Regions from separate parts of the Kitasatospora fiedleri genome, predicted to be linked through region 3. Evidence: riboswitches for the same ligand, from Rfam matches in the RefSeq annotation. Region 3 holds a riboswitch; each other region holds the start of a gene.
The links. Region 3 has a riboswitch for cobalamin ahead of metE (5-methyltetrahydropteroyltriglutamate--homocysteine S-methyltransferase). Riboswitches for the same ligand answer to the same signal wherever they lie in the genome.

Region 1 (9,889 bases), 5.3 Mb from region 3:
TTCGCGGCAGCGCGGCGGGTTCGCGGCAGCGCGGCGGGTTCGCGGGGGCGGGGCTCACAGCAGCGGGGTGAGGAAGCGGCGCAGCGCCTCGGTGTACCCGTCCGGGTCGGCGTTCCACAGGGCGGCGTGCTCGGCGTGCGGCACCGGGTGCAGGCTGACCAGGTCGTCGCGGCCCTCGGCCAGGCGCCGGGCGGCGCTCCACGGGGCGACCGGGTCGTCGGGGCTGTGCAGCAGCAGCGCGGGCGAGGCCAGGTCGGCACCGGAGGCGATCCGGGCGAAGTCGGCGAGGTCGACGCCGGTGCGGCCCTGGGCGGCGAGGGTGCCGAGTTCGCCGAGGGCGGGGGACGACCAGCTCCGGGTGGTGCCCCGGCGGACGGTCTCGGACCAGTCCAGCACCGGGGAGTCCAGCACCAGTCCGGCGATCCGGTCGCGCCAGGTGGAGCGGGCCGCGGTGTGCAGGGCGATCGTCGCGCCGACCGACCAGCCGTACAGCACCACCTTGGTGGCGCCCTGGGCGAGCGCGTACCGGACGGCGACGTCGACGTCCTGCCACTCGGTCTCGCCGAAGTGGCCCAGGCCGTCGGGCGGGGCGGGCGTGCCCGCGTCGCCGCGGTAGCTGACGGACAGCGTGGGCAGCCGCAGCGCGTGCAGCAGCGGCAGCACCGGCAGCGCCTGCTCGCGGTCGACGCCCGGGCCGTGCACCAGGACCACCCAGGTGCCGCGGATGCCGGCGGTGCGCCAGGCCGGGAGGTCGCCGAGTTCGCCGGCCACCGCGACCTCCGCGTAGTCCAGGCCGAGGGCGGTGCGCGGGTCGCCGAGCAGCACCCGCGGGGTGACCCGGACCTCGGTGCCCACCGCCAGGGTGCCGCCGTCGGCGCGCTCCAGCCGCCGGACGACCCGGTCGCCGGCGTTGTCCAGCACCTCGCCCACCACGGCGTGGCCGCCCCCGCCCCACTCCAGCGCGTAGTGGCCGGGGCGCAGGGTGTCCGGGGTGGCGGTCAGCACCACCCGCCCGGGCCCCAGCGCGTGCACCTTCACCTTCATCGGCGCGGGCCCGAACGCCCCGCGCGCCGGGTCGGGGCGCACCACCCGGTCCGACACTCTCCGGCCGAGCAGCAGGAAGGCCGCCGCTCCGGTTCCTGCGGCGGCGGCTGCGACGACGGCGGCGGTTCCCCAACGCATGGCGGTCTCCCGGGTCCTGGCGGTCCTGTCCTCCCAGTCCACCTGCCCGCAGGACGGACGGCGAATCGGGGCGGCGCGGCGGGTGACGGGACGGCGCGGTCGTCGCACCCGGGATTGACCGGGCGCGGACGGCCTTCAGGTCCGGCGCTTCGCTGCCGTACGCGGTCCGATGGCGACCGCCCGGTCGGATCGTGGGTGGTCCGGCCGGTGAGGCAGCCGGGATCTGCCGGTCCGTCGGGCAGGAGCGGCAGGGCCGAGGCCCGCGGTGTGCCGGCGCCGGAAGGGCGGCGGCGGGGGCGCGGGAGGATGTCCGTCCCGGGTCACGGGGAGGGGTCCGGCAGGAGCGGGCGCATGAAGGTGCGTTCGTAGCGCAGGACGCAGCCGCTGTCGTCCCTGATGCGGTCCGCTTCGACGAAATCGGGGTCCTTGCCGAACAGGGTCCGGTACTGCTCGTAGGCTGCGAGGCTGGGGAAGCTGAAGAGGGCGAGCGCCTTGTCGCTGGCGCCCTCCGCCGGCAGGAAGTAGCCGTGGTGCGTGCCGCCGTGCCGGTTGACCAACTCCATCCAGCGGCGCCCGAACCTCTCGAAGGCTTCGATCTGCGCCGGATCGATCACGTACTCCACTACGCAGGTCATCATGCGTCGAGGCTGGCGAGTTGGCGCGCGCGGGCCGTCCCCGCTCCCCCGGGACCAGCCGCTCGCACGCGGAGGCCGAGCCGCCGGCCGGTCGGACGCGGGTTCGGGCGCGGTCTCAGGCGCGGTCGTGGAGGGTGACGTGGTAGCCGTCGGGGTCGGCGAAGGTGAAGGTCCGGCCGAAGGGGCCGTCGATCGGCGCGGAGACGATGGTGTGGCCGTCGGCGGCGAGGGCGTCGTGGACGGTCTGGACGTCGGTGGCGTGCAGCCAGATCGCGGTGCCGATGCCGGGCCGGGCGGCGGAGTCGAGGTCGGTGCCGGGGACGAGCTCGCGGAGGGCGAACGCGATCGGCCGGGTCGCGAAGACGACGGCGTGCGGCGGTCCGGCGGGTGAGCGGACGAGGCCGAGGTAGCGCTCGTAGAACGCCTGCGAGGCGGCGAGGTCGCGGGCCTGCAGCGAGAGGAAGTCGGGGCCGGTGGCGGGCATGGCGGTGCTCCTTTCCTTCGTGTCAGATTCCTGACACGCACCAACGTATGTCAGACTACTGACATGAGTCAAAGCGGCCCCGGCCCCGGCATCGACCTGGACAGCTCACTGGGCTACCTGCTGAAGGAGGCGTCGAGCGTCCTGCGCTCGGCCATGGAGGAGGTGCTGCGGCCGCTCGGCATGACGGTGACGCACTACTCCTGCCTCGAACTGCTGGCCCAGCGGCCGGGCCTGTCCAACTCCGAGCTGGCGCGCGGCGCGTTCGTGACCCGGCAGTCGATGAACGTGCTGCTCCAGAACCTGGAGCGGGACGGCTACGTGACCAGGCCCGCGGAGCCCCCGGTCGGGAAGGCCCTGCCCGCCCGGCTCACCCCCCGGGGGCGGCGGAGCCTGGAGCGGGCCAGCGCGGCGGTCCGGTCCGTCGAGGTCAGGATGCTGGCGGGCATGACCGAGGCCGAGCGGTCGGACGCGCTCCGGAGCCTGCGGAGCATGGTCCGCTCGCTGCGCGACGGCCCGGACGGCCCGGACCACCGGGACGGCCGGGAGGGCGGCGCCGGCGCGCCCGCCGCACACCCCTCCTGAGCTGGCACCTTGCCCCGCCGACCCGCCCGGCGGGGCCCGGTCCGGGGTGTGACCAAACCCTCCGCCGGCTCGGTTGACTGCCCCGAAGCGGGCGTGGTGGGATCTTCGGGCCAAACGGAGGCAAGCAGAGGAAGCCGGTGCGAGTCCGGCGCGGTCCCGCCACTGTGACCGGAACACCCCGCGCGGGGTGACCGGAAGTCAGGAGACTCTGGCCCCCGTTCCGTCGATCCGGGGCGCGGACCCTGAGTGAGGACACAACGCCATGGGGGCAGCCCCGTACCTGGTGGGCGCGGCCGCGGGATACCTCGCGGACGCCCGGTTCGGAGATCCCCGGCGCGGCCACCCCGTCGCCCTGTTCGGCACCGCCGCGGCCCGGCTGGAGCGCAGCCTGTGGCACGACCACCGCGGGGCCGGGGCGCTGCACACCGCGCTCGCGGTCGGCGCGGTCGCGGGCGGCGCGGGGCTGGCCGTCCGGGCGGCGCGGCGCTCGCCGCTCGCGGCGGGGGCGCTGGCCGCCGCGGCGGCCTTCACGGTGCTGGGCGGGACGTCGCTGACCCGGGAGGCCCGGACGATCGGGCGCTCGCTGGCGGACGGCGACCTGGCCGGGGCCCGGGAGCGGCTGCCGCACCTGTGCGGGCGCGACCCGTCCGGCCTGGACGAGCGGCAGGTGGCCCGGGCGGTGGTCGAGTCGGTCGCCGAGAACACCGCCGACGCGGTGGTCAACGCCCTGGTGTGGGGCGGCGTGGCGGGCGTGCCGGGGCTGCTGGCCTTCCGGGCCGTCAACACGCTGGACGCGATGGTCGGGCACCGGTCGGCGCGCTACCGCCGCTTCGGCTGGGCCGCGGCCCGGCTGGACGACGTCGCGGGCTGGCCGGGCGCCCGGCTGACCGCGCTGCTCACCGTCGCCGCGTCCGGCGCGCCCGGGCGGACCTGGCGGGTCTGGCGGCGGGACGGCTCCGCGCACCCGAGCCCCAACGCGGGCCAGGCGGAGGCCGCGTTCGCGGGCGCGCTGGGCGTCCGGCTGGGCGGGACGCTGCGCTACGGCGAGCGGGTCGAGCACCGGCCGGTCCTCGGCGCGGAGCTGCCGCCGGTCGGCGCCCCCGACATCGAACGGGCCTGCCGCCTCTCGCGCCGGGTCGGCGCGCTCGCCCTCGCCACGACGCTCGCCGCGCGGGCCGTCCTGGCCGGGCGGCGCGGGTGAACCCGAGCGCGCGGCGCGCGCGGGCGGGGCGACCGGCTCCGGCTCCGGCCCGTTCCGGCGGACCGCCCGCCTCCGTCCGTCGTTTCCCGCGTCCCGTCCGGGCCGCTGCGCCCTCCCCTCTTCCCCTCCGTTGTGAAGGAGTCCTGCCGTGAACGGCGCGCTGCTGGTGGCCGGTACGACCTCGGATGCGGGGAAGAGCGTGGTGACGGCGGGGATCTGCCGGTGGCTGGCCCGGCAGGGGGTGCGGGTGGCGCCGTTCAAGGCGCAGAACATGTCGCTGAACTCCTTCGTGACGGTCGACGGGGCGGAGATCGGGCGGGCGCAGGCGATGCAGGCGCAGGCGGCGGGGGTGGCGCCGGAGGCGGCGATGAACCCGGTGCTGCTGAAGCCGGGGGCCGACGGGCGCAGTCAGGTGGTGCTGCTGGGGCGGGCGGTGGCGGAGGTCGGGGCGCTGGACTACCGGGAGCGCAAGCCCGTCCTGCTGGAGCGGGCGCTGGAGTGCCTGGCGGACCTGCGGTCGCGGTTCGACGTGGTGGTGTGCGAGGGCGCGGGCTCCCCGGCGGAGATCAACCTGCGGGACCGGGACATCGCCAACATGGGGCTGGCCTCGGCGGCCCGGCTGCCGGTGGTGGTGGTCGGGGACATCGACCGCGGCGGGGTGTTCGCGTCGATGTTCGGGACGCTGGCGCTGCTGTCGCCGGACGACCAGTCGCTGGTCGCGGGGTGGCTGGTCAACAAGTTCCGCGGGGACGCCCGGCTGCTGGCGCCGGGCCTGGAGATGCTGCGGCAGCTGACCGGCCGCCCGGTGCTGGGGACGTTCCCGATGCTCCAGGGGCTGTGGCTGGACGCGGAGGACTCGCTGGACCTGGCTTCGGTCGCGGCGCGCCCGGCGGCGGGCGCGCCGGTGGGGGCGCAGGTGCTGCGGGTCGCGGTGGTGCGCTTCCCGCGGCTGTCGAACTTCACGGACGTGGACGCGCTGGCGCAGGAGCCGGGCGTGCTGGTGCGCTGGGCGACCCGCCCGGAGGAGCTGGCCGACGCCGACCTGGTGGTGCTGCCGGGCACCCGGGCCACCGTCGCCGACCTGGCGTGGCTGCGGGCGCAGGGGCTGGCGGAGCCGCTGGCGGCCCGGGTCGCGGCGGGGCTGCCGGTGCTGGGGGTGTGCGGCGGGTACCAGATGCTGGGGCGGGAGATCGTCGACGAGGTGGAGTCGAAGGCCGGTGCGGTGGACGGCCTGGGGCTGCTGCCGACCCGGGTGGTGTTCGGCGCCGAGAAGGTGCTGGCCCGGCCGTCGGGGGTGGCGCTGGGCGAGCGGGTGGAGGGGTACGAGATCCACCACGGCGTGGTGGCGGTGGAGGGCGGCGAGCCGTTCGTCGCGGACGCCGCCGGCCGACCGCTGGACGGCTGCCGCACCGGCGCGGTGTGGGGGACGACCTGGCACGGCGTGCTGGAGAACGACGCGTTCCGGCGGGCGTTCCTGGCCGAGGCGGCCCGCGCCGCCGGGCGGTCCTTCGTCCCGGCGCCGGACACCTGCTTCGCCGCCGCCCGCGAACAACGGCTGGACGCACTGGGCGACTTGGTCGCGGAGCACGCCGACACGGACGCGCTGTGGAAGCTGATCGAGAACGGGGCACCGGCGGGTCTGCCGTTCGTGCCGCCCGGGGCTCCGGCCCCACTGGAGATGGGGAGTGCCAAGTGACCGAGGCCCGTTATCCGTTCACGGCGATCGTGGGCATGGACGACCTGCGGCTGGGGCTGCTGCTGAACGCGGTCTCGCCGGCCGTGGGCGGGGTGCTGGTGCGCGGCGAGAAGGGGACCGCGAAGTCGACGATGGTGCGGGCCCTGGCGGGGCTGCTGCCGTCGATCGACGTGGTGGCGGGCTGCCGGTTCGCCTGCGACCCGGCGGCGGTGGACCCGCAGTGCCCGGACGGGCCGCACCAGGGGGCGGCGGGTGCCGAACGGCCCGCGTTCCTGGTGGAGTTGCCGGTGGGCGTCTCCGAGGATCGAGTGGTCGGCTCGCTGGACCTGGAGCGGGCGCTGGCCGAGGGCGTGAAGGCGTACGAGCCGGGCCTGCTGGCGAAGGCGCACCGCGGGGTGCTGTACATCGACGAGGTGAACCTGCTCCAGGACCACCTGGTGGACCTGCTGCTGGACGCGGCGGCGATGGGCCGCTCGTACGTGGAGCGCGAGGGCGTGTCGGTGCGGCACGCGGCGCGGTTCCTGCTGGTCGGGACGATGAACCCGGAGGAGGGCGAGCTGCGCCCGCAGCTGCTGGACCGGTTCGGCCTGACGGTGGAGGTCGCGGCGACCCGGGACGCGGACGAGCGCGCCGAGGTGGTGCGCCGGCGGCTCGGCTACGACGCCGACCCGACCGGCTTCGCGGCGCGCTGGGCCGACCGGGAGCGGGAACTGGCCGAACGGATCACCGCCGCCCGGGAGTTGCTGCCGCAGGTGGAGCTCTCCGACCTGGCGCTGCGTCAGATCACCGCCGTCTGCGCGGCGTTCGAGGTGGACGGCCTGCGGGCGGACATCGTGATGGCGCGCACGGCGGTGGCGCTGGCCGCCTGGGCGGGCCGCACCGAGGTGCGGGAGGAGGACGTCCGCACCGCCGCCCGGCTGGCGCTGCCGCACCGGCGGCGGCGCAACCCGTTCGACGCGCCCGGGCTGGACGAGGAGCAGTTGGACCGGACGCTGGCCGAGCACCGGCCGGAGGAGCCGGAGGAGCCCCAGGGCCCGCCGGAGGACGACGGCCCGGACGGTGGCCCGGACGGCGGCGGACCGGAGAACGGTGGCGGCCCGGACGGCGGCGACGGCGGCGACGGCGGCGGGCCGGACGGCGGTGGCGGCGCGCCGGAGCCGTCCGGTCCCGACGACCTGCCCGCGCAGGAGGGTCCGACCGAGGCGCCCGCCCCGCCGCGGCAGCGCCCGGGCGGCGGGCGGGAGTCGGCGCCGGTGGCGTCCGAACAGCCCTACCGGACGCGGCTGTTCAAGGTGGACGGGACGGGACGGGGCGCGCAGGGTCGCCGCTCCCCCGCCGAGACGGACGCCGGGCACACCATCCGGGCGCGCCGCCCGCGGGGCCGGCTCTCCCGGCTGCACCTGAGCGCGACGCTGCGCGCGGCGGCGCCGCACCAGGCGGCGCGCGGGCGCAGCGGCCGGGCGCTGGTGCTGCGCCGGGACGACCTGCGCGAGCAGGTCCGCCGGGGGCGGGAGTCGAACCTGGTGCTGTTCGTGGTGGACGCCTCGGGGTCGATGGCGGCCCGGCAGCGGATGACGGCCGTCAAGGGCGCTGTGCTGTCGCTGCTGATGGACGCCTACCAGCGGCGCGACAAGATCGGCATGGTGACCTTCCGGGGCGCGGACGCGGAGCTGGCACTGCCGCCGACCTCCTCGGTGGAGGTGGGCGCGGCCCGGCTGGAGCAGCTGCCGACCGGCGGCCGGACGCCGTTGGAGGCGGGCCTGCTGCGGGCGCACGAGGTGCTGCGGGTGGAGCGGCTGCGCGACCCGGACCGGCGTCCGCTGCTGGTGGTGGTGACCGACGGCCGGGCCACCGGCGGCAAGGACGCGCTGGCGCGGGCCCGCCGGGCGGCCGGGCTGCTGGCCGCGCAGGGCGTGGCCGCGGTGGTGCTGGACTGCGAGTCCGGCCCCGTCCGGCTGGGCCTGGCACGCGAGTTGGCGGCGCACCTGAACGGTGACGCGGTGAGCCTGGAGGAACTGCGGGCCGAGGGCGTGGCCTCGCTGGTGCGGGAGACCCGGACGACCATGACGACGATGCGAAAGGCGGCGTGAGCGACATGCCCAAGGGAGTGGCGGAGAACGTCCCGGACGACGGGCTGACCACCCGGCAGCGGCGGACGCTGCCGATCACGGCGGTGCACACCGGGCCGGGCAAGGGGAAGTCCACGGCGGCGTTCGGGATGGCGCTGCGGGCCTGGAACCAGGGCTGGCCGGTCGGGGTGTTCCAGTTCGTGAAGTCGGCCAAGTGGAAGGTCGGCGAGGAGAACGCGCTGCGGGTGCTCGGCGAGTCCGGGCAGGGCGGCACGGTGGCCTGGCACAAGATGGGCTCGGGCTGGTCCTGGGTGCAGCGCGACATCGAGTCCTCCGAGGAGGCGGCCCGGGAGGGCTGGGAACAGGTCAAGCGGGACCTGGCGGCCGAGACGTACCGGTTCTACGTGCTGGACGAGTTCACCTACCCGCTGCACTGGGGGTGGATCGACGTGGCCGAGGTGGTCGGGGTGCTGCGGGACCGCCCGGGCAGCCAGCACGTGGTGGTGACCGGCCGGTACGCGCCCGAGCCGCTGCTCGAACTGGCCGACCTGGTCACCGAGATGACCAAGGTGAAGCATCCGATGGACGCGGGCCGCAAGGGCCAGCGCGGTATCGAGTGGTAGCGAGTTGAACGACGTGATACCCCGCCTGGTGGTCGCCGCGCCCTCCTCGGGGGCGGGCAAGACCACGGTGGCCACCGGACTGATCGCGGCGCTGGCCGCGCGCGGGCTGGCGGTCTCCCCGCACAAGGTCGGCCCGGACTACATCGACCCCGGCTACCACGCGCTGGCCGCCGGGCGCCCGGGCCGCAACCTGGACGCCTGGATGAGCGGCCCGGAGCGGATCGCCCCGCTGTTCGCGCACGGCGCGGCCGGGGCGGACGTCGCGGTGGTCGAGGGCGTGATGGGCCTGTACGACGGGGCGGCCGGGCGGGGCGAACTGGCGTCCACGGCGCAGGTGGCGAAGCTGCTGCGGGCGCCGGTGGTGCTGGTGGTGGACGCCTCCTCGCAGTCCCGCTCGGTGGCGGCGCTGGTGCACGGCTTCGCGTCCTGGGACCCGGAGGTCCGGCTGGCCGGGGTGATCCTGAACAAGGTCGCCTCCGACCGGCACGAGACGCTGCTGCGCGAAGCCCTGGAGGAGGGCTCCGGGGTGCCGGTGCTGGGCGCGGTGCGCCGGGCCGGGGCGGTCGACACGCCGTCCCGGCACCTGGGCCTGGTCCCGGCCGTGGAGCGTTCCGCCGAGGCGCTGCGGGCGGTGCGCGAGATGGGCGAACTCGTCGGCCGGTCCGTGGACCTGGACGCGGTGCTGGCGCTGGCCCGCACCGCCCCGCCGCTGTCCGCCGCGCCCTGGGACCCGGCGGCCGAGGTCGAGCCGCTCACCGGGCCCCGGCCGCGGGTCGCGCTGGCGGGCGGCGCGGCGTTCTCCTTCTCGTACGCGGAGAACGCCGAACTGCTGGCCGCCGCCGGGGCCGAGGTGGTGCCGTTCGACCCGCTGCACGACGAGCGGCTGCCCGAGCGGACGGCCGCGCTGGTGATCGGCGGCGGCTTCCCCGAGGTGTACGTCACCGAGCTGAGCGCCAACGCGGCGCTGCGCGGGGCGGTCGCCGACCTGGCCGCGAGCGGTGCGCCGGTGGTCGGCGAGTGCGCCGGACTGCTGTACCTGGGACGGGAGTTGGACGGCCTGCCGATGTGCGGGGTGCTGGACTCCACGGCCCGGATGACGCCCCGGCTGACCCTCGGCTACCGGGAGGCGGTGGCGCTCGCCGACTCGCCGCTGGCGGCGGCCGGCACCCGGGTGCGCGGCCACGAGTTCCACCGCACCGCCACCGACCCGGCGGCCGGCCCGTCCCCCGCCTGGGGCTGGCGCACCCCCGCCGGCCCGCACACCGAGGGCCACCTGCACGGCTCGGTGCACGCCTCCTACCTGCACCTGCACTGGACCGGCGCGCCCGCGCTGCCCGCCCGGCTGGTCCGGCACGCCGCCGCGTGGGCGGCCGGGCGGGCGGCCGGGCGGGGCTGAACCCGGGCGCGGGCGGGTGAC
Region 2 (9,889 bases), 4.5 Mb from region 3:
GGCGGTGCGGGTGGCGCCGGACGCGGCCTGGGCGATCCGGGTCGCCGGGCGCGAGCGCAGGTAGTAGGTGGTCTTCAGACCGACCTTCCAGGCGTAGGAGTACATCGAGGAGAGCTTGCCGATGGTCGGCGCGGCCATGAACAGGTTCAGCGACTGGCTCTGGTCGATGTACGGCTGGCGGGCGGCGGCCAGGTCGATCAGCGCGCGCTGCGGCAGCTCCCACGCCGTGCGGTACAGCGAACGGACCTCCTGCGGCAGCCAGTTGAACTCCTGGATGGAGCCGTTGGCGTCGCGCAGCGCGTCCCGGGTCTGCTGGTCCCAGACGCCCAGCTCCTTGAGCTCGCGCACCAGGTACGGGTTGACCTGGAGGAACTCGCCGGACAGCGTCTCGCGCTTGAACAGGTTGGAGACCTGCGGCTCGATGCACTCGTACACGCCGGCGATGGACGCGATGGTCGCGGTCGGGGCGATCGCCAGCAGCAGCGAGTTGCGCAGGCCGACCTCGGCGATCCGGGCGCGCAGCGCCTCCCAGCGCTCGGTCCACCGCGGGTTCGCCGAGCCGAAGTGGTCGACGTGCAGCTGGCCGCGGGCGGCCCGGGTCTCGCCGTACGCCTCGTGGCGGCCGAACTTCTCGGCCAGGTCGGCGGAGCGCTCGTACGCGGTGAGCATGATGCGCTCGGAGATCAGGGTGGAGAGGGTCTTCGCCTCGGCGGAGTCGAAGTCGATCCGCAGCTGGAAGAAGACGTCCTGCAGGCCCATCACGCCCAGGCCGACCGGCCGCCAGCGGGAGTTGGAGGTGCCGGCCTCGGTGGTCGGGTAGAAGTTGATGTCGATCACGCGGTCGAGGAAGGTCACCGCGGTGCGGACGGTGGCGTCCAGCCGGTCCCAGTCCATCGCGTTCAGCAGGTCGGCGGCGGTGGCGCCGGGGGCGACGTGCGCGCCCAGGTTGACCGAGCCGAGGTTGCAGACCGCGGTCTCGGAGTCGTCGGTGACCTCCAGGATCTCGGTGCACAGGTTCGAGGAGTGCACCGTGCGGCCGGGCAGCGCGGTCTGGTTGGCGGCCCGGTTGGAGGCGTCCTTGAAGGTCATCCAGCCGTTGCCGGTCTGCGCCAGGGTGCGCATCATCCGGGCGTACAGGGTCTGCGCGGGGATGGTGCGCACGGCCTTGCCGGCCAGCTCGGCCTTGACGTACGCCTCGTCGAACTCGGCGCCCCACAGGTCGACCAGCTCCGGTACGTCGGCCGGGGAGAACAGCGACCAGTGGGCGTTGGCGTTGACCCGGCGCATGAACTCGTCCGGAATCCAGTGCGCCAGGTTCAGGTTGTGGGTGCGCCGGGCCTCCTCGCCGGTGTTGTCGCGGAGTTCCAGGAACTCCTCGATGTCGGCGTGCCAGGTCTCCAGGTACACGCAGGCCGCGCCCTTGCGCCGGCCGCCCTGGTTGACCGCCGCCACGGAGGAGTCCAGGGTGCGCAGGAACGGCACGATGCCGTTCGACTGGCCGTTGGTGCCGCGGATCAGCGAGCCGCGGGAGCGGATGCGCGAGTAGGACAGGCCGATGCCGCCGGCGTGCTTGGAGAGCCGGGCGATCTGCGCGTACCGGTTGTAGATCGAGTCCAGGTTGTCCAGCGGCGAGTCCAGCAGGTAGCAGGAGGACATCTGCGGGTGCCGGGTGCCGGAGTTGAACAGCGTCGGCGAGCTGGTCAGGTACTCCAGCCGGCTCATCAGGGTGTACAGCTCGGCGACCTCGCGCACCGACTCCTCGGTGGTGCCGACCGCCAGGCCCGCCGCCACCCGCAGCAGGAAGTGCTGCGGGGTCTCGACCACCTTGCGGGTGATCGGGTGGCGCAGCAGGTAGCGGGACTGCACGGTGCGCAGGCCGAAGTACTCGAAGCGGTCGTCGCCCGCCTCGTCGATCAGCGAGTCGAACAGGCCGGCGTGCTCGGCCACGAACGCGGCGGTGGCATCGCCGATCAGGCCCTCGGCGTGGCCCGCGGCCACCGAGGAGGAGAACGAGGTGACGCCCTGGGTGGCGGCCTCGTCGCGGATCTCCAGCGCCAGCAGGCGGGCGGCCAGCTTCGAGTACTGCGGGTCCTCGGCGATCATCGACGCGGCGGCCTCCACGGCCAGCCCGCGCAGCTCGGCGAAGTCCGAGCCGGCGTGGCGGCCGCGCAGCGCGGCGGCGGCGACGTGGCCGGGGTCCACCTGGGGGAGGTCGGTGCTGCGGTCGGTGAGCAGCCGGAGCAGCGCCGCACCGGGATCGGTGAAGGCGTCGGCGGATACCTGGGACGGCAGGGTGACTGAGGCGGCGACGGTCAAGGCGCACTCTCTCCTGTGGCGGCGGACGTGGCTCGGGTCGTCCGGCACCGCACGCGGCCAGGGGAGGGCGGCACGAAGGAACGAGAACGCGTTCCGGCGCGCGAAGACCACCCCCGGTCCGCCCGCGAGACCGGACGGAAAAGCTGTGCTGCATGGCGTCTGCGGGGATGCCGTGTCGCACACCGTCGGCAGGTCCTCGGACTGCGCGGGCGTCGCAGCAACCCGCTCACCGTTGCGGGGCAGTCCCGGATTCGCACCGGATTCCCCTGCGTCGACAGCGAGAGTGAGCATACATGTTGTGGTGGCTGGAACTGGAAGCACCAGATGTAGTAGCGCGTGTCGCGTCGGCGGTGCCGCGCGTAGACAACGAAACCGTCCGCGAACCGTCCGCCGGCCGCCCACGAACCGTCCGCCGACCGCCCACGAACCGTCCGCGAACCGCCCACTGACTGCCCGTGGGCCCGCTCGTGAACCCGCCCGCGGACGGCCTGCGGACGGCTTCGGGGCCCGGCTCGGGGCCCGCCCTCAGAACCGCGTCGTGTAGACCCACAGGTCCGTGCCGGGCGCCGCCGACCAGTCCCGCGCGGGGCTGCGGACGAAGCCCAGGGCGTCGTAGATCCGGTGCGCGGCGGTCATCGTCGGCCGGGTGGAGAACGCCATCCCGGCCAGTCGCAGTTCCCGGCTGCGCGCGATCGAGGCCCGCACCAGGGCCCGGCCGACGCCGCGCCCGCGGGCCGCCGCGCCGACCGCGAGCATCCGGATCTCGCCCTCGTCGGGGTGCGCGACGTCCGCCCACGCGGTGCCGCCGGGCGCGAAGGTCACGCAGCCGAGCACCGCCCCGCCGTCGTCGACGGCGACCAGGAGCTCGGCCTCCCGGTTGCGGCGGGCGGCGTCGCGGAGGAGTTCGGCGTACGGGGAGTCGGGGCGGGTGTGGCCGTCGCCGACGAAGGCTTCGACGCTGACCTCCCCGGCTCCGGCGAGGTCGCGGTCGAGGGCGCGGCGGACGGTCGGGGAGCGCATCCGGACAGTGTGCCGGACGGCCGCCGGCGCGGGTCGGCCAGGTCCGGGTCGAACGGGTAGCCGCCCGGCCGGTGCACGTCGTCGCGGCCGTGCCGGCCGTTGCGGTCCAGGTCGCGGCCGACCAGGACGCCGAGGAGTCCGAAACTGCCGAGGAGGCCCAGCAGGGCGAGTGCGGTGGTCATGCCTCCACTGTCCGCGCCCGGCCGGGGCCGGACGAGTGGCAGGAACGCACCATTGCCACGAAATCCTGCCACTGCCATGCTGGCCGGATGCGGAAGCTGGAGAACGTCGCCGTCGTGGTGCTGGAGGAGGTCCACCCCTTCGAACTGGGGGTGGCCTGCGAGGTGTTCGGCCTGGACCGGAGCGAGAGCGGCCTGCCGGTCTACGACTTCGCCCTGGTCGGCGACCGCCCCGGCCCGATGCGCACCCACTCCGGCTTCACCGTCGACGTCCCGCACGGCCCCGAGCGGATCGCCGGGGCCGACCTGGTGATCGCCACCGCCACCGGCATCCGCGCGCACTACCCCGAGGAGGTCTGCGCGGCGCTGCGGGCCGCCCACGACCGCGGCGCCCACCTGCTGTCGATCTGCTCCGGCAGCTTCCTGCTCGGCGCGGCCGGCCTGCTCGACGGCCGCCGCTGCACCACCCACTGGCGCTACGCCGACCTGATGGCCGAGCGCTTCCCGCTGACCACCGTCGAACCCGGCGTGCTGTACGTGGACGACCACCCGGTGATCACCTCGGCCGGCACCGCCGCGGGCATCGACGCCTGCCTGCACCTGGTCCGCAAGGTGCAGGGCGCCGAGGTGGCCCGGGCGATCGCCCGCCGGATGGTGGTCGCCCCGCACCGGGACGGCGGCCAGGCCCAGTTCATCAACCGGCCGGTGCCCGAGGGCGGCGGCGAGTCGCTGGCCGGGGTGCTGGAGTGGATGCGCCGCCACCTCGACCGGGAGACCGGCGTCGACCAGCTCGCCCGGCTCGCCCACATGTCGCCGCGCACCTTCGCCCGCCGCTTCCGGGAGGAGACCGGCACCACCCCGCACCGCTGGCTGACCGGCCAGCGGGTGCTGCTCGCGCAGCACCTGCTGGAGTCCACCGGCGAGAGCGTGGACGCCATCGCCACCCGCTGCGGCTTCGGCAACGCCGCCACCCTGCGACACCACTTCGGCCGCCGCCTCGACACCACCCCGCAGGCCTACCGCCGAGCCTTCGGCGGCCCGCGCCGCGCCGCCGGGCCGCAGTACCAGGACGCCTGACCGGGGCACGGCGGGGGAGCGGGGACGAGGGCTGGAACCAAGGGCTGGAACCAAGGGCTGGAACGAGGGCCGGAACGAGGGCTGGAACGAGGGCTGGAACGAAGGGCTGGAACGAGGGCCGGAACGAGGGCTGGAACGAAGGGCTGGAACGAAGGGCTGGAACGAAGGGCTGGAACGAGGGACCGGGCCGCGGACGCCGGGCTGCGGCAGCAGGGCGTCCGGGCCCGGGGTGCCCCTGCCGGGAGTCGCCCGTCCGGGACGAGCCGCAGGCGCTCGCGGCCCCGTGGCGGGGGCCAGGTCGGGGGTCGGGTTTCCGTGCCGCCGGGCTGCGGCAGCAGGGCGTCCGGGCCCGGGGTGCCCCTGCCGGGAGTCGCCCGTCCGGGACGAGCCGCAGGCGCTCGCGGCCCCGTGGCGGGGGCCAGGTCGGGGGTCGGGTTTCCGTGCCGCCGGGCTGCGGCAGCAGGGCGTCCGGGCCCGGGGTGCCCCTGCCGGGAGTCGCCCGTCCGGGACGAGCCGCAGGCGCTCGCGGCCCCGTGGCGGGGGCCGGGCCGGGGGTCGGGTTTCCGTGCCGCCGGGCTGCGGCAGCAGGGCGTCCGGGCCCGGGGTGCCGGCGTGGGGCTGCGGTCAGGTCGAGAGGTGGTCGGTGCGGTTCCAGCCGGTCGGGCGCAGCCGTCCCTCGTGGGACCGCCACGTGCTGGTCGAGCAGTTCGCCACCGGGGGCAGGGCCAGCAGCTCCCGCTCGGTCGGCCGGTCCAGGACGTGGCGCAGCATCAGGACCGTGCAGTCGTGCGCCACCACCAGCACCGGCCGGCCGGCCTCCTCCGCGCACAGGTCGCGCAGCAGGTCGCGGACCCGCAGGGCCACGTCCAGCCAGGACTCGCCGCCCGGCGGGCGGTAGTACAGCTCGCCCATCCGCCGCCGCCGGGCCGCCTCCGCGGGGTGGTCGCGTTCGATCGCGGCCTTGGTGAGCATCTCCAGCACGCCAAGCTCGCGGTCCCGCAGCCGCTCGTCGTGGCGCACCGCCAGCCCCACCTGGACGGCTCCCAGCCCGGACGCCTGGGCCAGCGCGATCCGGGCGGTCTCGGCGGTGCGCACGTACGGGGAGCACCACACCGAGCGCGGCCGGTCGGCGGGCGGCAGTTCGGCCCACCAGCGGCCCAGGTCGCGGGCCTGGTCCTGGCCGTGCAGGGAGAGCGGGATGTCGGCGTCCCGGCAGGTGATCGGGACGGCGAGCGCGCCGCTGGCGTCCGCGTGCCGGAACTCCACGTTGGCGGTGGACTCGCCGTGCCGGGTGGCGATCAGGAGCGAGGGCAGTCTCGGTCCGGGGTCCGGCTGCTGCGCCTCCGGACGGTGCCCGTTGCGTACCGTGGTGAGGTCGGTCATGGCGGTGGCTCCCCGTGGTCGGTGGCGCGGGCGAGTGGACCCGTCTCCCCCGGTCTCTCCAGGGAGCGGGCGGTCATAACAGATGGTCGCGCCGTCACCCCAGTGTCGATCGGGGCAACGGCGCGACCACAGGGCGCATGGCGCGGCTATGCGCGCCCCCGGTGCGTCAGTGCGCCACCGCGGGCTGTGGAGCACGCTCCACGGCCTCGTCGCCGGACTCCGCGGAATAGTCCGCCTTCGAGGTCTCGTCGGCCCCCTCCGGGGCCTTCAGGGCCCGCAGCACCAGCGTCAGGACCACGGCCACCGCCAGGTTCAGCACGAACGCGGTCAGACCGATGTAGCCGGTCTGCCCGATCCCCGGGATGTTCGAGCTGCTGCCGCCGAAGTGCTTGGTGGCCGGGGAGGAGATCCCCCAGGCCAGCCAGGTGCCGTACACCATGCCGACCGCCCAGCCCGCCAGCAGCGCCCAGCGGTGGAACCACCGGGTGAACAGGCCCGCCACCAGCGCCACCGCGGTCTGCAGGATCCACAGGCCGCCCAGCAGCTGGAAGTTGATCGCCACCTGCTTGTCCATCAGCAGCACGAACACCAGCGCGCCGACCTTCACCAGCAGCGAGGCGATCTTCGCCACCCGGGTCTCCTCGGCCGGCGTCGCGTCCGGCTTCAGGAACTCCTTGTAGACGTTCCGGGTGAACAGGTTCGCCGCCGCGATCGACATGATCGCCGCCGGCACCAGCGCGCCGATCCCGATCGCCGCGAACGCCACCCCGGTGAACCAGGACGGGAACATGTCCGCGAACAGCTGCGGCACCGCCAGCTGGCTGTTGTAGCCCTTCACACCCTTGCCCACCCCGGCCGCGATCGCCAGGAAGCCCAGCAGCGCCAGCAGGCCCAGCATCAGCGAGTACGCCGGCATGATCGCCATGTTCCGGCGCACCGTGTTGCGCGACTTCGAGGCCAGCACGCCGGTCACCGAGTGCGGGTACATGAACAGCGCCAGCGCCGAACCGAACGCCAGCGTCGCGTACGCCCACTGCCCCGACGGGCCGACCACCAGCGCCCCGCTCGGCTTCCCGTTCGCCCCGAGCGTGGCGAACTTGTGCTGCGCCGCGTCGAACACGTGCCCGTAGCCGCCCAGCCGCATCGGGATGTAGACCACCGCCACGATGATCACGATGTAGACCAGCGCGTCCTTGACGAACGCGATCAGCGCCGGCGCCCGCAGGCCCGAGGAGTACGTGTACGCGGCCAGCACGCCGAACGCGATGAACAGCGGCAGGTCCTTCAGGAACCAGTTGCCGCTGCCGCCCACGCCCAGCACGTCCAGTACCGCCTGGATGCCGACCAGCTGCAGCGCCACGTACGGCATGGTCGCCAGGATGCCGGTCAGCGCCACCGCCACCGACAGCCCGCGCGAGCCGTACCGGCCGCGCACGAAGTCCGCCGGCGTCACGTACCCGTGCACCCGCGACACCGACCACAGCCGGGGCAGGAACAGGAACACCAGAGGGTACGCGATGATCGTGTACGGCACCGCGAAGAAGCCCGCGGCGCCGGCCGCGTAGATCGCCGCCGGCACCGCGATGAACGTGTACGCGGTGTACAGGTCGCCGCCCAGCAGGAACCAGGTGATCCAGGTGCCGAAGCTCCGGCCGCCCAGCCCCCACTCGTGCAGGTGCGCGGCGTCCGCGGCGCGCCGCCAGCGGGAGGCCAGGAAGCCCATCACCGTCACCGCGGCGAAGAACAGCAGGAAGACCGTCATCGCGGTCCAGTCGACGTGCTTCACGACCGGCCCCCGTCCGACGGCTGGGCGGGCAGGACCGGGACGGCGGCGGGGACGGCCTTGCGGGCCGCCTCGTCCCGCCGGATCAGCAGGTACGCGGCGCCGGTGAACAGCGCCGACACCGGCACCCACAGCAGCTGGTACCAGTAGAAGAACGGCATTCCGCCGAGTTCGGGAGAGGTCTTGCTGTAGGACGGCACCCACAGCACCACCACGATCGGCACCAGCAGGCACAGGCCGGCCAGCACCCGGGCGGGGGAGACCACGGGCGGTGCGCCCGCGGCAGGGACTTGGGACGACGACACGAGCGGCTCCTGGCTGACGAGGAGTCACCTCAGTGGCACCGCAACGCACATGGCTGTGCGCCCGCCGAGCAGCACCCTCGGTGATCGAAAGGTCCCCGAGAGGCTAGGGCAGCGGAGCGACCCGTGTCACTACCCGGTCAACCCGGATCGCCCGTTCACACGCCCGTTCACACGGACTCACACCGGCCGGTTCAACCGCGTGATGAACTTGTACCGGTCGCCGCGGTAGATCGAGCGCACCCACTCGACCGGCGCGCCGTCCGCGTCGAAGGAGTGCCGGGACAGCTGCAGCATCGGCAGGCCCAGGTCGGAGCCGAGCAGGCCGGCCTCGCGCGGGTTGGCCAGGGTGGTCTCGATGGTCTCCTCGGCCTCCGCGACCGTCACCCCGTAGACCTCGCGCAGCGCGGTGTACAGCGAGTTGTGCTTGGCCAGGTTGCGCCGGAGCGCGGGGAAGCGCTTGGCGGACAGGTGCGCCACCTCGATGGCCATCGGGTCGCCGTTGGCCAGCCGCAGGCGCTCGATCCGCAGCACCCGGCCGCCGGGCTTGATGTCCAGCAGCGGGGCGAGCCGCTCGTCGGCGGAGATGTAGGCGACCTCGACCAGCCGGGAGGTCGGCTCCAGGCCCTGGGCGCGCATGTCCTCGGTGTACGAGGTGAGCTGGAGGGCCTGGGCGACCTTCGGCTTGGCGACGAAGGTGCCCTTGCCCTGGATGCGCTCCAGCCGGCCCTCGACGACCAGCTCCTGCAGGGCCTGCCGGACGGTGGTGCGCGAGGTGTCGAACTGGGCGGCCAGCGCGCGCTCCGGCGGGACCGGCGTCCCGGCCGGCTGGGTCTCGGTCAGCTGCAGCAGGTGCCGCTTGAGGCCGTAGTACTTGGGGACCCGGGCCGTGGCGGTGGCAGGGCCGGTCTGGGTCGGCACGGTGGAGCCCTCGGCGAGCGCCGCCGTGTCCCTGTCGCCACTCATGGCAGCTCTCACTCCTCGTTGGAGGCGGTCCCTTAACGGACCCCTAAGTCCTATGTAACAGCACATGTTTGCACGCACGGGAGAGCAAACGTGAGCCCTCGGCCGCATTCGCGGCCGGTGGCGGGCCCGTGGCGGCCCGGTGGCGGCCCCGCGGGCCTTCCGGGGGCTCCGGACGGCCCCGGTCAACGCGACGGGCCCGGAACGGGCGCCAGGCGCCCGCCCCGGGCCCGTCCCGAGTGTCTCAGCCGGCCTGGACGGCCGTCACCGCGAGCCCCGCCAGCGCCTCCGCCGCGGCGATCGCGCAGACCCGCGAGCCGCCGTAGGTGGCCAGCGTGGTCACCCCGCGCGGGGCGAACAGCTCGGCCACGCCGTGGGCGGTGCCGATCTCCACCACCACCGCGTCCGGCCGGTGCTCGACCAGGGCCAGCGCGGCCCGGCGCATCCAGCCGTGCCGGTGCACGTCGCGCACCACCAGCACCAGCGGGCGGCCGACCGCGGCGCCCAGCAGCGGGGCGGTGTCGATCTCGGCGTCGTCGGCGGCCACCGCGACGTGCAGCAGGCCGGAGCCCTCGGTCACCGTCGCGGGCGGGGAGACCCGGCTGGAGGTGGTGCCGGGCACCAGCTCGGCCAGCGGCCCGGCCACGCCCCACGGGGTCTCGTCGCCGGCCGCGATGTTCGCGCCGGGGGAGAACTCCACCACGTGCGGGACGCCGCCCAGCGGGCGCAGCCCGCCGGTGATCCGCAGCGCCCGGCGGGCGGCGGTCAGACCGACGCCGACCTCGGCCTGCTGGCCGACCAGCGAGGCCCGCAGCTCGGCCGACCAGCGGGCGACGGCCCGGTTGCGCTCGGCGGCCTCGTGCAGC
Region 3 (9,889 bases):
CGACGGCCCGTCCCGGGTCCAGCCAGCGGCCCCCGTCGGAGAAGGAGTCCGGTGTGACGTTGAGGATTCCCATCACCGCGCAGCGGTGGTGGTCGGGGACGCCGGCGAGTCCGTGCGAAGGTCTTTCCATGCCCTCATTGTGCGGCATCACCGCAGCCTGCCCCGCCACCCGTCCGACCGCCTTTCCCCTCCTTCGGAAATTCCGCACCTCCGCATTCACCCGGCGAAATCCAGCCGTATCACAGGGTGGACTGCCGGGGACAGTTCCGCGTGCACCGGATAGCCTGCTTTCATGACACTGGGAACCTCGTCCATCCGCACCGACCGGGCGGTCTCCGTCCGTGATCTCCTGGCCACCGGAAAGCGTTCCTACTCGTTCGAGTTCATGCCGCCGCGCAGCGCCGAGGCGGAGGCCGGGCTGTGGAACGCGATCCGTCGGCTGGAGGCGCTGGCACCGACCTTCGTCTCGGTGACGTACGGTGCCGGCGGCTCCACCCGGGAGCGGACGGTGGGCGTCACCGGCCGCATCGCGCAGGAGACCACGCTCACTCCGGCGGCCCACCTGACCGCCGTCGGCCACAGCGTGGCCGAGCTGCGCAACATCCTCGGGCACTACGCCGACCAGGGCGTACGCAACATCCTGGCCCTGCGCGGCGACCCGCCCGGCGACCCGCTGGGCCCCTGGAACCGGCACCCCGAGGGGGTGGAGTACGCCGCCGACCTGGTGGCCCTGATCAAGGAGTCCGGGGACTTCTGCGTCGGGGTGGCCGCCTTCCCCGAGCGGCACCCGCGCTCCCCCGACTGGCAGGCGGAGATCCGCCACTTCGTCGGGAAGTGGCGCGCGGGTGCCGACTACGCGATCACCCAGATGTTCTTCGACGTGGACAGCTACCTCCGTTTCCGCGACCGGCTCCAGGGCGCCGGATGCAATATCCCGGTGATTCCGGAAATCATGCCGGTGACCAGCATCCGGTCACTCCGACGCATTCCCACGCTCAGCACAGCGGCCATTCCGGCCGATTTCTCCGCCCGGATGGAAGCACACGGGGACGACACCGCGGCGGTTCGCTCCATCGGGATCGAACACGCCACCGGCATGTGCCGCCGACTGCTTTCCGAAGGAGTTCCCGGCCTGCATTTCATGACCATGAACTTCTCCACCGTCACCAGCGAGATCTACCAGAACCTCGGTCTGTCCCGGTCCTGACGGGCGGGGGCGGTCCGGGCCGCCCCCGCCCGTCAGGACGGCTCCCGGTCCGGCGCGCCACCACCGCCCTCGGCCAGGGCCAGCCGGGCCAGCGCGTCCGCGAGTGCCTGTTGGAGGACCCGCGTCCGGGCTCCGATGGCGCCCACCTGGCGGCGGGTGGCCAGCAGTCCCTCGTACTCCTTCTCCGAAATGACGACCAGGACTTCACCGTCGATCCGGACCCGGCGCGGCAGCGGCCTCCTGCTCATGTACGACCCCCTCTGTCACTGCGACGGCCGGCTCCCCGCCCCGGACGGTCCCGGGCGGGGAGCCGACCGTCCGGGCGGGCGCGGCTCACGGACCGCACCCGCCCTTCCTGCCTGTTCCCGGTGGTTCAGTCGGCCAGTTCTGCCCGCAGGGTGCGGGCGGCGGTGACCAGGCTGTCGATCGAGGCCCGGGTCTCGGTCCAGCCGCGGGTCTTCAGGCCGCAGTCCGGGTTGACCCAGAGGCGTTCGGCGGGGATCGCGGCCAGCCCGGCCCGCAGCAGTGCCAGCGCCTCCTCGGGGGAGGGGACGCGCGGGGAGTGGATGTCCCACACGCCCGGGCCGACCTCGCGCGGATAGCCGGCCTCGGCCAGTTCACCGGCGACCTCCATGTGCGAGCGGGTGGCCTCCAGGGAGATCACATCGGCGTCGAGGTCGTCGATCGCCGTCATGACGGCACCGAACTCGGCATAGCACATGTGGGTGTGGATCTGGGTGTCGGCGCGGACCCCGGAGGTGGCGACCCGGAAGGACTCGGTGGCCCAGTCCAGGTACGCGGAGCGGTCGGCGGCACGCAGCGGGAGCGTCTCGCGCAGCGCGGGTTCGTCGACCTGGATCACGGCAGCGCCCGCCGCCTCCAGGTCCGCGACCTCGTCGCGCAGGGCGAGGGCGACCTGCCGGGCGGTGTCGGCCAGCGGCTGGTCGTCGCGGACGAACGACCAGGCCAGCATGGTGACCGGGCCGGTCAGCATGCCCTTGACCGGGCGGTCGGTGAGGCCCTGCGCGAAGCGGTACCAGTCGACCGTCATCGGGTGCGGACGGGAGATGTCGCCCGCCAGCACCGGCGGACGCACGTACCGGGTGCCGTAGGACTGCACCCAGCCGTGCCGGGTGGCCAGGTAGCCGGTGAGCTGCTCGGCGAAGTACTGCACCATGTCATTGCGCTCGGGCTCGCCGTGCACCAGCACGTCCAGACCGGCCTTCTCCTGGTACGCGATCACCTCGCGGACCTCCGTCTCCATCCGCTCGCGGTAGGCAGCGGTGTCGATCCGGCCGGCCGTCAGGTCGGCACGGGCCACCCGCAGTTCGGTGGTCTGCGGGAAGGAGCCGATGGTGGTGGTGGGCAGCAGCGGCAGGCCGAGCCGGGCGCGCTGGGCCTCGGCGCGCTGCGGGTAGGGCTGGGCCCGACGGGCGTCGGCGTCGGTGACGGCGGCGGCCCGGGCCCGGACCGCCGGGTCGCGGGTGATCGGCGAAGTGGCGCGGGAGGCGAGGTCGGCCCGGTTGGCGGCCAGGTCCGCGGCGATCGAGACCGCCCCCTCGCGCAGGCCGCGCGCGAGCAGCGCCACCTCGGCGGCCTTCTGCTTCGCGAAGGCCAGCCAGCGGCCGATCTGCGGGTCGACGTCACGCTCGGCGGACGCGTCCAGCGGGACGTGCAGCAGTGAGCAGGAGGGGGCGACGTCCACCGTGTCGGCCAGGCCGAGCAGGGTGCCCAGGGTCGCCAGGGACCTCTCCAGGTCGTTGATCCACACGTTGCGGCCGTCGACCACGCCCGCGACCAGCCGCTTGCCGGGCAGCCCGCCGACGGCCGCCAGGTCGCTCAGGTTGCCCGCCGCCGGGCCGGTGAAGTCCAGCGCGAGCCCGTCGATCGGGGCCTTGGCCAGCACCGGCAGGGCTTCGCCGAGCCGGTCGAAGTAGGAGGCGACCAGCAGCTTCGGCCGGTCGGTGAGCGCGCCCAGCTCCCGGTAGGCGCGGGCGGCCGCGTTCAGTTCGGCCGGGGTGCGGTCCTGCACCAGCGCGGGCTCGTCGAGCTGCACCCAGGCGGCGCCGGCCGCCCGCAGGTCGGCCAGCAGCTCCGCGTACACCGGCAGCAGCCGGTCCAGCAGGGTGAGCGGCTCGAAGTCGGCGGCCACGCCGGGCGCGGGCTTGGCGAGCAGCAGGTAGGTGACCGGGCCGACCAGCACCGGGCGGGCGGCGTGGCCGAGCGCGAGCGCCTCGCCGAACTCGGCGACGGCCTTGGCGGAGTTCGCGGCGAACACCGTGTCCGGGCCCAACTCCGGCACCAGATAGTGGTAGTTGGTGTCGAACCACTTGGTCATCTCCAGCGGCGCCACCTGCTGGGTGCCGCGGGCCATCGCGAAGTACCCGGCCAGCGGGTCGGCGGCCACTGCGGCCCGGTGCCGGGGCGGGATCGCGCCGACGGCGACGGTGGTGTCCAGCACGTGGTCGTACAGCGAGAAGTCGCCGGTGGGGACTTCCTGGACGCCCGCCTCGGCGAGCTGCTTCCAGTTGCTCCGGCGCAGGTCGGCGGCGGTGGCCAGCAGGGCTTCCGCGGTGACGGCGCCCTTCCAGTAGCCCTCGATCGCCTTCTTCAGTTCCCGGTTCCCGCCCTGGCGGGGGTATCCGTGAACGGTTGCCGCGGCTACGGACTTCGTGGTCAAGGGACTCTCCTTCGCGAGTCTGTCTCCTCAAGGGGCCCGGGACGGGACGAGGACGCGAAGGTATGCCGAACCGGACGGACGCCGACACGGCTCCGCCTGGTATGCACGCCGACCCGCCCACGAGGTCACCGGAAGACCGCGCGCGAACGGTCGCGCACGGACAGCGGGCAGGTCTTCGGACTCGCGGGCACACCCGGGGAGTTCGACACTCCCGGGCACCTACTGGCCGTCGCTTCCCAGGTCCGTCCGGACCCAGTGCGTATGACGGCGGTCGTTCCCACTCACCGCTGCGGGGCAGTCCCGGACTGGCCGTTGAAGGCGTCACCGGGTTCCCTCTTACGACGCCCCGCCTGGCGGACGGGGCGAACCAGCTGCACCGGCCAGAATACGGCCAACACCGAGGTGCCGTGGGAAGAATCGCCAAATCGTCCGCATCCTGAGATGAGCGGGGTCTTGTGGGCTCGCCGCAGAAGGCTCTGCGGCGAGCCCACAAGACCCCGTCGGCGGATCAGCGGTGGGTGAACGACGGTGCGCGCTTCTCGGCGAACGCCGTCATGCCCTCCTTCTGGTCCGCGGTGGCGAAGACCGCGTGGAAGAGCCTGCGTTCGAAGCGGACGCCCTCGGCGAGCATCGTCTCGAAGGCGCGGTTGACGCTCTCCTTCAGCATGACCGCCGCCGGGGCGGACATCGCGGCGATCGTCCCGGCGGTGGCCAGGGCCTCGGCCTGCAACCGGTCCGCCGGGACGATCCGGGAGACCAGGCCGGCCCGTTCGGCCTCCTCGGCGTCCATCGTCCGGCCGGTCAGACAGAGCTCCATCGCCTTGGCCTTGCCGATCGCCCGGGTCAGCCGCTGCGAACCTCCGATGCCGGGGATGACTCCGAGCTTGATCTCCGGCTGGCCGAACCTCGCGTTGTCCGCCGCCAACAGGACGTCGCACATCATCGCCAGTTCGCAGCCGCCGCCCAGCGCGTACCCGGACACCGCGGCGACCACCGGTGTGCGCAGGGCAGCGAAGCGGTCCCAGGCCGCGAACCAGTCGCCCAGGTAGGCGTCGACGAAGGCGAGTGCCTGCATCTCCTTGATGTCGGCCCCGGCGGCGAACGCCTTCTCCGAGCCGGTGACGACCAGACAGCCGATCTCCGGGTCACGGTCGAACTCCGTTGCCACGGAGACGACTTCGGTCATCAGCTGGGTGTTGAGGGCGTTCAGCGCCTTCGGCCGGTCGAGGGTGATCAGCCCCACCCGCCCGCTGCGTTCGACCCGGATCGTCTCGTACGTCATGCGGGGTCCTTCCGGAGGGTGTGGATGATCGCGGAGAAGTCCAGCCCCGCCTCCTCGCCCCGGGCGAAGGCCGCGTACAGCTCGGCTGCCCGGCCGCCCAGTTCGGCCGGAACTGCGGCGGTGGCGGCCGCCTCGGCGGCCAACCCGAGGTCCTTGGCCATCAGCGCGGCGGCGAATCCCGCCGCGTAGTCCCGATTGGCGGGGCTGGCGGGGACGGGGCCGGGCACCGGGCAGTTGCTGGTCAGTGCCCAGCACTGCCCGGAGGCTGCGGAGGCGACGTCGAACAGGGCCTGGTGGCTCAGGCCCAGGCGCTCGCCGAGGACGAACGCCTCGCTGACCGCGATCATGGAGACGCCGAGGATCATGTTGTTGCAGATCTTGGCGGCCTGCCCGGCACCGGAAGCACCGCAGTGGACGACCCGGCGGCCCATCGCCGCCAGCACGGGCTCCGCGGCGGCGAAGTCGGCACCGTCGGCCCCCACCATGAAGGTCAGGCCCGCCGCCTCCGCACCGGCCACGCCGCCGGAGACCGGTGCGTCGACGGCCCGGTGCCCGGCGGCCCGGGCACGGTCGGCTGCCTGTCTGGCGTCCTCGACCGCGATCGTGGAGCAGTCCACGAACAGCGCGTCACGGGCGGCCGGGGCCAGTTCCCGGTAGGCGTCCAGAACGTGTCGCCCGGTCGGCAGCATGGTGATCACCAGATCCGCCCCGGCGACCGCGGCGGCGGCCGAGTCCGCGACCGCCACCCCGCGGCCGGCGGCCCTGTCCCGGGCCGTGCGACGAGGTCGTACCCGGTCACCCGGTGTCCGGCCGCGACGAGGTTGGCGGCCATCGGGCCGCCCATGTTGCCGAGCCCGACGAAGGCGATGTCGTGGGTCACCAGCGCTCCAGGAGGTCGTGGGCGGCGAGGCCGAGTTCGCGGTCGCCGAGCGGGGCGAAGTAGCGGGCCGCGGCCGCCGGGGTGACGGCCTCCAGGGTGGCCGGGTTCCAGCGCGGGGCACGGTCCTTGTCGATGACCTGGGCCCGGATCCCCTCAGCCAGGTCGGGTGTGGTGAGAGCCGCGCAGGAGGTGCGGTACTCCTGGTCGAGGACGGCCTCCAGCGGTCCGAGGGCACGGGCCCGGCGCAGGGCCGTCAGCGTGGCCTTCACCGCGCTCGGCGAGTTGGCCGTGATGCGGTCGGCGGCCTGTCGCGCCGTCGCTTCGCCGCTGTTCCGGAGCCGGTGGAGGATCTCCTCCACCGTGCCCGCCGCGTAGCAGTGGTCGATCCACTCGCGGTGTCGGCCGAGGTCTGCGGGGGGCGCGGGGGCGGCGTACCGGGCGAGGGCGTCGTGCACGGAGAGCTCGGCGAGGTCGTCGAGCAGTGCGGGCAGCCGTTCGGCGGGCACGTAGTGGTCGGCCAGCCCGCACAGCAGCGCGTCGCCCGCGTCGGCCGAACCCGCGGTGAGGGCCAGGTGGGTGCCGAGTTCCCCGGGGGCGAGGGCCAGCAGGTAGGTGCCGCCGACGTCCGGGACGAAGCCGATCCCGGTCTCGGGCATGGCGATCCGGGTGGTCCCGGTGACGATCCGGACGCTGCCGTGGGCGGAGACGCCGACGCCGCCGCCCATCACGATGCCGCTCATGACGGCGACGTAGGGCTTGGGGTAACGGGCGATCCGGGCGTTCAGCCGGTACTCGTCGCGCCAGAACTCCTCGGCCGCGCCCGGGTCTCCGCCGGTCGCGGCCCGGTGGATGGCGACGATGTCGCCGCCGGCGCAGAAGGCGCGACCGCCGGCGCCGGTGACGACGACGGTGGTGACCCGGTCGTCCCGCTCCCAGTCGTCCAGTGCCCCGGCGATCCGGCGCACCATGGCGTGGGTGAGGGCGTTGAGGGCCTTGGGTCGGTTGAGGACGATCAGCCCGGTCCGGCCCTCTCGCTGGACGAGCACCTCCTCGGTGCCGTTGTCGGCCATCAGGCGACTCCGATCAGGCCGCGGGCGACGATGACGCGCATGATCTCGTTGGTCCCTTCCAGGAATCTGGTGCACCCTCAGATCACGGACGATCTTCTCGATGCCGTAGTCGGCGAGGTAGCCGTAGCCGCCGTGGAGCTGGAGGGCCCGGTCGGCGACCTCGAATCCGGTGTCGGTGGCCAGGCGCTTGGCCATGGCGCACAGTTCGGGGGCGCGCGGGTCGGCCCGGTCCAGGGCGGAGGCGGCCCGGTGCAGCAGCGCGCGGGCGGCCTCCAGTTCGGTGGCCATGTCGGCGAGGCGGAACTGGAGCGCCTGGGCGTGCAGCAGTCGGGCCCCGAACGCCTCGCGGTCGCCGAGGTGGATGAGGGAGCGCTCCAGTGCGGCCTGTGCGCCGCCGAGGGAGCAGGCGGCGATGCCGAGCCGACCACCGTTGAGCCCGGCCATGGCGATCCGGAATCCACCGCCCTCGGTGCCCAGCAGGCGGTCGGCGGGCAACCGGACGCCGTCCAGCCGGACCTGCCGGGTGGGCTGCGCGTTCCAGCCCATCTTCCGCTCGTTCGGACCGAAGGACAGGCCCGCGTCCTCCCGGTCGACCAGGAACGCCGAGACTCCCTTGGCGCCGGGCCCGCCGGTGCGCGCCATCACCAGGTAGACCCGGGCCGCACCCGCGCCCGAGATGAACTGCTTGACGCCGTCGAGCACCCAGTGGCCGCCGTCCCGGACGGCCCGGGTGGTGATCGCCGCGGCGTCGGAGCCGGCGCCCGGCTCGGTCAGGCAGTAGGCGGCCAGGTGCTCGGCCGTGCAGAGCCGGGGCAGCCAGCGGGCGCGCTGCTCCTCGTCGCCGTGCCGGTCGACCATCCAGGCCACCATGTTGTGGATGGACAGGTAGGCGGCGATCGACGGGCAGCCGGTGGCCAGCGCCTCGAAGGCCAGCACGCCGTCCAGGCGCGAGAGGCCGGAGCCGCCGACGTCCTCGCGCACGTACACGCCGCCGAGGCCGAGGTCGGCGGCCTTGCGCAAGACGTCCACCGGGAAGTGCTTGTCCCGGTCCCAGGCGACGGCGTGCGGGGCGAGGTGCTCGTCCGCGAAGGCGCGGACCGCCTCGGCGATCGCCCGCTGCTCATCGGTGAGGTCGTACACCGCGCTCATCCCATCGTCGGAATGGTGAAGCTCGCGCCCTCCTTGACCCGGAGGGCCAGCGCGAGGTGACGGTCCGGGTGCGGGTGTAGAAGCGGATCGCGTCCGGGCCGTGCTGGTTGAGGTCGCCGAACGCGGAGCGCTTCCAGCCGCCGAAGGTGTGGTAGGCGAGCGGCACCGGGATGGGGACGTTGACCCCGACCATGCCGGTGTTCACCCGACGGGTGAAGTCGCGGGCGGTGTCGCCGTCCCGGGTGAAGATCGCCACACCGTTGCCGAACTCGTGCTCGCTCGGCAGGCGCAGCGCCTCCTCGTAGTCCGCGGCGCGGACCACGCACAGCACGGGGCCGAAGATCTCCTCCCGGTGGATCCGCATCCCGGGCGTGACGCGGTCGAAGAGGCAGGCACCGAGGAAGAACCCGTCCTCGTGCCCCTCCAGCCGGAAGTCCCTCCCGTCGACCACGAGTTCGGCGCCCTCGGCGACACCGCTGTCCACGTACTCGCGCACCCGCCGCACCGCGTCGCGGCCGACCAGCGGGCCGAAGTCCGCCTCCGGATCGTCCGACCGGCCGACCTTGAGCGCGGCGATCCGCTCGACCAGCTTGGCCACCAGGGCGTCCGCGGTCTCCTCCCCACCGGAACGGCGACCGAGATCGCCATGCAGCGCTCCCCGGCCGAGCCGTACCCGGCGCCGATCAGCGCGTCCGCGGCCTGGTCGAGGTCGGCGTCCGGCATCACCACCAGGTGGTTCTTCGCCCCGCCGAAGCACTGGGCCCGCTTGCCGTGGGCGGCGGCGGTGGCGTAGACGTACTGGGCGATCGGAGTGGAGCCGACGAAGCCGACCGCCTGTACCCGCGGGTCCTCCAGCAGCGCGTCGACGGCCTCCTTGCCACCGTTGACCACGTTGAACACGCCCGGCGGCAGACCTGCCTCCAGGAACAGCTCCGCGAGACGCAGCGGCACCGAGGGGTCGCGCTCGGACGGCTTGAGGACGAAGGCGTTCCCGCAGGCCAGGGCGGGCGCGGCCTTCCACAGCGGGATCATCGCGGGGAAGTTGAACGGGGTGATGCCCGCGACCACGCCGAGCGGCTGGCGCATCGAGTAGACGTCGATGCCGGTACCCGCGTTGTCGGTGAACTCGCCCTTCAGCAGGTGCGGGACGCCGGCGGCGAACTCCACCACCTCCAGGCCGCGCTGGAGGTCCCCGTGGGCGTCGGCGACGGTCTTGCCGTGCTCGGCGGAGAGCAGCCGGGCGAGGGAGTCCCGCTCCTGCTCGACGAGTTGCAGGAAGCGCAGCATGACCCGGGCCCGCCGCTGCGGGTTCCAGGCCGCCCACGCGGGCTGCGCCCGGGCCGCGTCGCCGACCGCGTCGGCGACCTCCGCCCGGCTCGCCAGCGGTACCCGGGCCTGCACGCGGCCCGTGTTCGGGTCGTACACGTCGCCGAAGCGGCCGGAGGTGCCGACGACCGGCTTGCCGGACACGTGGTGGGTGAGTTCTCGTACCATCGGTTCCTTCTCCCGTCCTGGGTGGTGCGGAGAGGAGGAGTGGAGGCCGCCGGCGGGGGTGGGTGCGCGGCGGTGCGGCCACCGCGCGGGCGCGGCGGCCTGACACGTCGTCAGGGGTTCTCGGCCC

Region 1: another riboswitch for cobalamin. It lies ahead of QMQ26_RS25965 (cobalamin biosynthesis protein); the one in region 3 lies ahead of metE (5-methyltetrahydropteroyltriglutamate--homocysteine S-methyltransferase).
Region 2: another riboswitch for cobalamin. It lies ahead of QMQ26_RS22610 (ribonucleoside-diphosphate reductase subunit alpha); the one in region 3 lies ahead of metE (5-methyltetrahydropteroyltriglutamate--homocysteine S-methyltransferase).

The regions. Positions count from the first base shown of each region.
Region 1 is NZ_OX419519.1:5,696,988-5,706,876, reverse strand. Features, by position in the region: gene QMQ26_RS25985 (alpha/beta hydrolase family protein) at 55-1,182, opposite strand; gene QMQ26_RS25980 (NIPSNAP family protein) at 1,503-1,820, opposite strand; gene QMQ26_RS25975 (VOC family protein) at 1,933-2,301, opposite strand; gene QMQ26_RS25970 (MarR family winged helix-turn-helix transcriptional regulator) at 2,365-2,883, shown strand; cobalamin riboswitch at 2,985-3,114, shown strand; gene QMQ26_RS25965 (cobalamin biosynthesis protein) at 3,146-4,084, shown strand; gene QMQ26_RS25960 (cobyric acid synthase) at 4,233-5,780, shown strand; gene QMQ26_RS25955 (putative cobaltochelatase) at 5,816-7,870, shown strand; gene cobO (cob(I)yrinic acid a,c-diamide adenosyltransferase) at 7,876-8,472, shown strand; gene QMQ26_RS25945 (cobyrinate a,c-diamide synthase) at 8,486-9,868, shown strand.
Region 2 is NZ_OX419519.1:4,893,356-4,903,244, forward strand. Features, by position in the region: gene QMQ26_RS22610 (ribonucleoside-diphosphate reductase subunit alpha) at 1-2,316, opposite strand, end outside; cobalamin riboswitch at 2,487-2,613, opposite strand; gene QMQ26_RS22615 (GNAT family N-acetyltransferase) at 2,842-3,336, opposite strand; gene QMQ26_RS22620 (helix-turn-helix domain-containing protein) at 3,606-4,592, shown strand; gene QMQ26_RS22625 (histidine phosphatase family protein) at 5,217-5,975, opposite strand; gene mctP (monocarboxylate uptake permease MctP) at 6,142-7,737, opposite strand; gene QMQ26_RS22635 (DUF3311 domain-containing protein) at 7,758-8,063, opposite strand; gene QMQ26_RS22640 (GntR family transcriptional regulator) at 8,241-9,026, opposite strand; gene QMQ26_RS22645 (glycoside hydrolase family 3 protein) at 9,268-9,889, opposite strand, start outside.
Region 3 is NZ_OX419519.1:417,059-426,947, forward strand. Features, by position in the region: gene folP (dihydropteroate synthase) at 1-130, opposite strand, end outside; gene metF (methylenetetrahydrofolate reductase [NAD(P)H]) at 293-1,207, shown strand; gene QMQ26_RS02280 (hypothetical protein) at 1,240-1,455, opposite strand; gene metE (5-methyltetrahydropteroyltriglutamate--homocysteine S-methyltransferase) at 1,581-3,887, opposite strand; cobalamin riboswitch at 4,037-4,274, opposite strand; gene QMQ26_RS02290 (enoyl-CoA hydratase) at 4,396-5,169, opposite strand; partial or broken gene mmsB (3-hydroxyisobutyrate dehydrogenase) at 5,166-6,049, opposite strand; gene QMQ26_RS02300 (enoyl-CoA hydratase/isomerase family protein) at 6,046-7,119, opposite strand; partial or broken gene QMQ26_RS02305 (acyl-CoA dehydrogenase family protein) at 7,119-8,268, opposite strand; partial or broken gene QMQ26_RS02310 (CoA-acylating methylmalonate-semialdehyde dehydrogenase) at 8,265-9,762, opposite strand.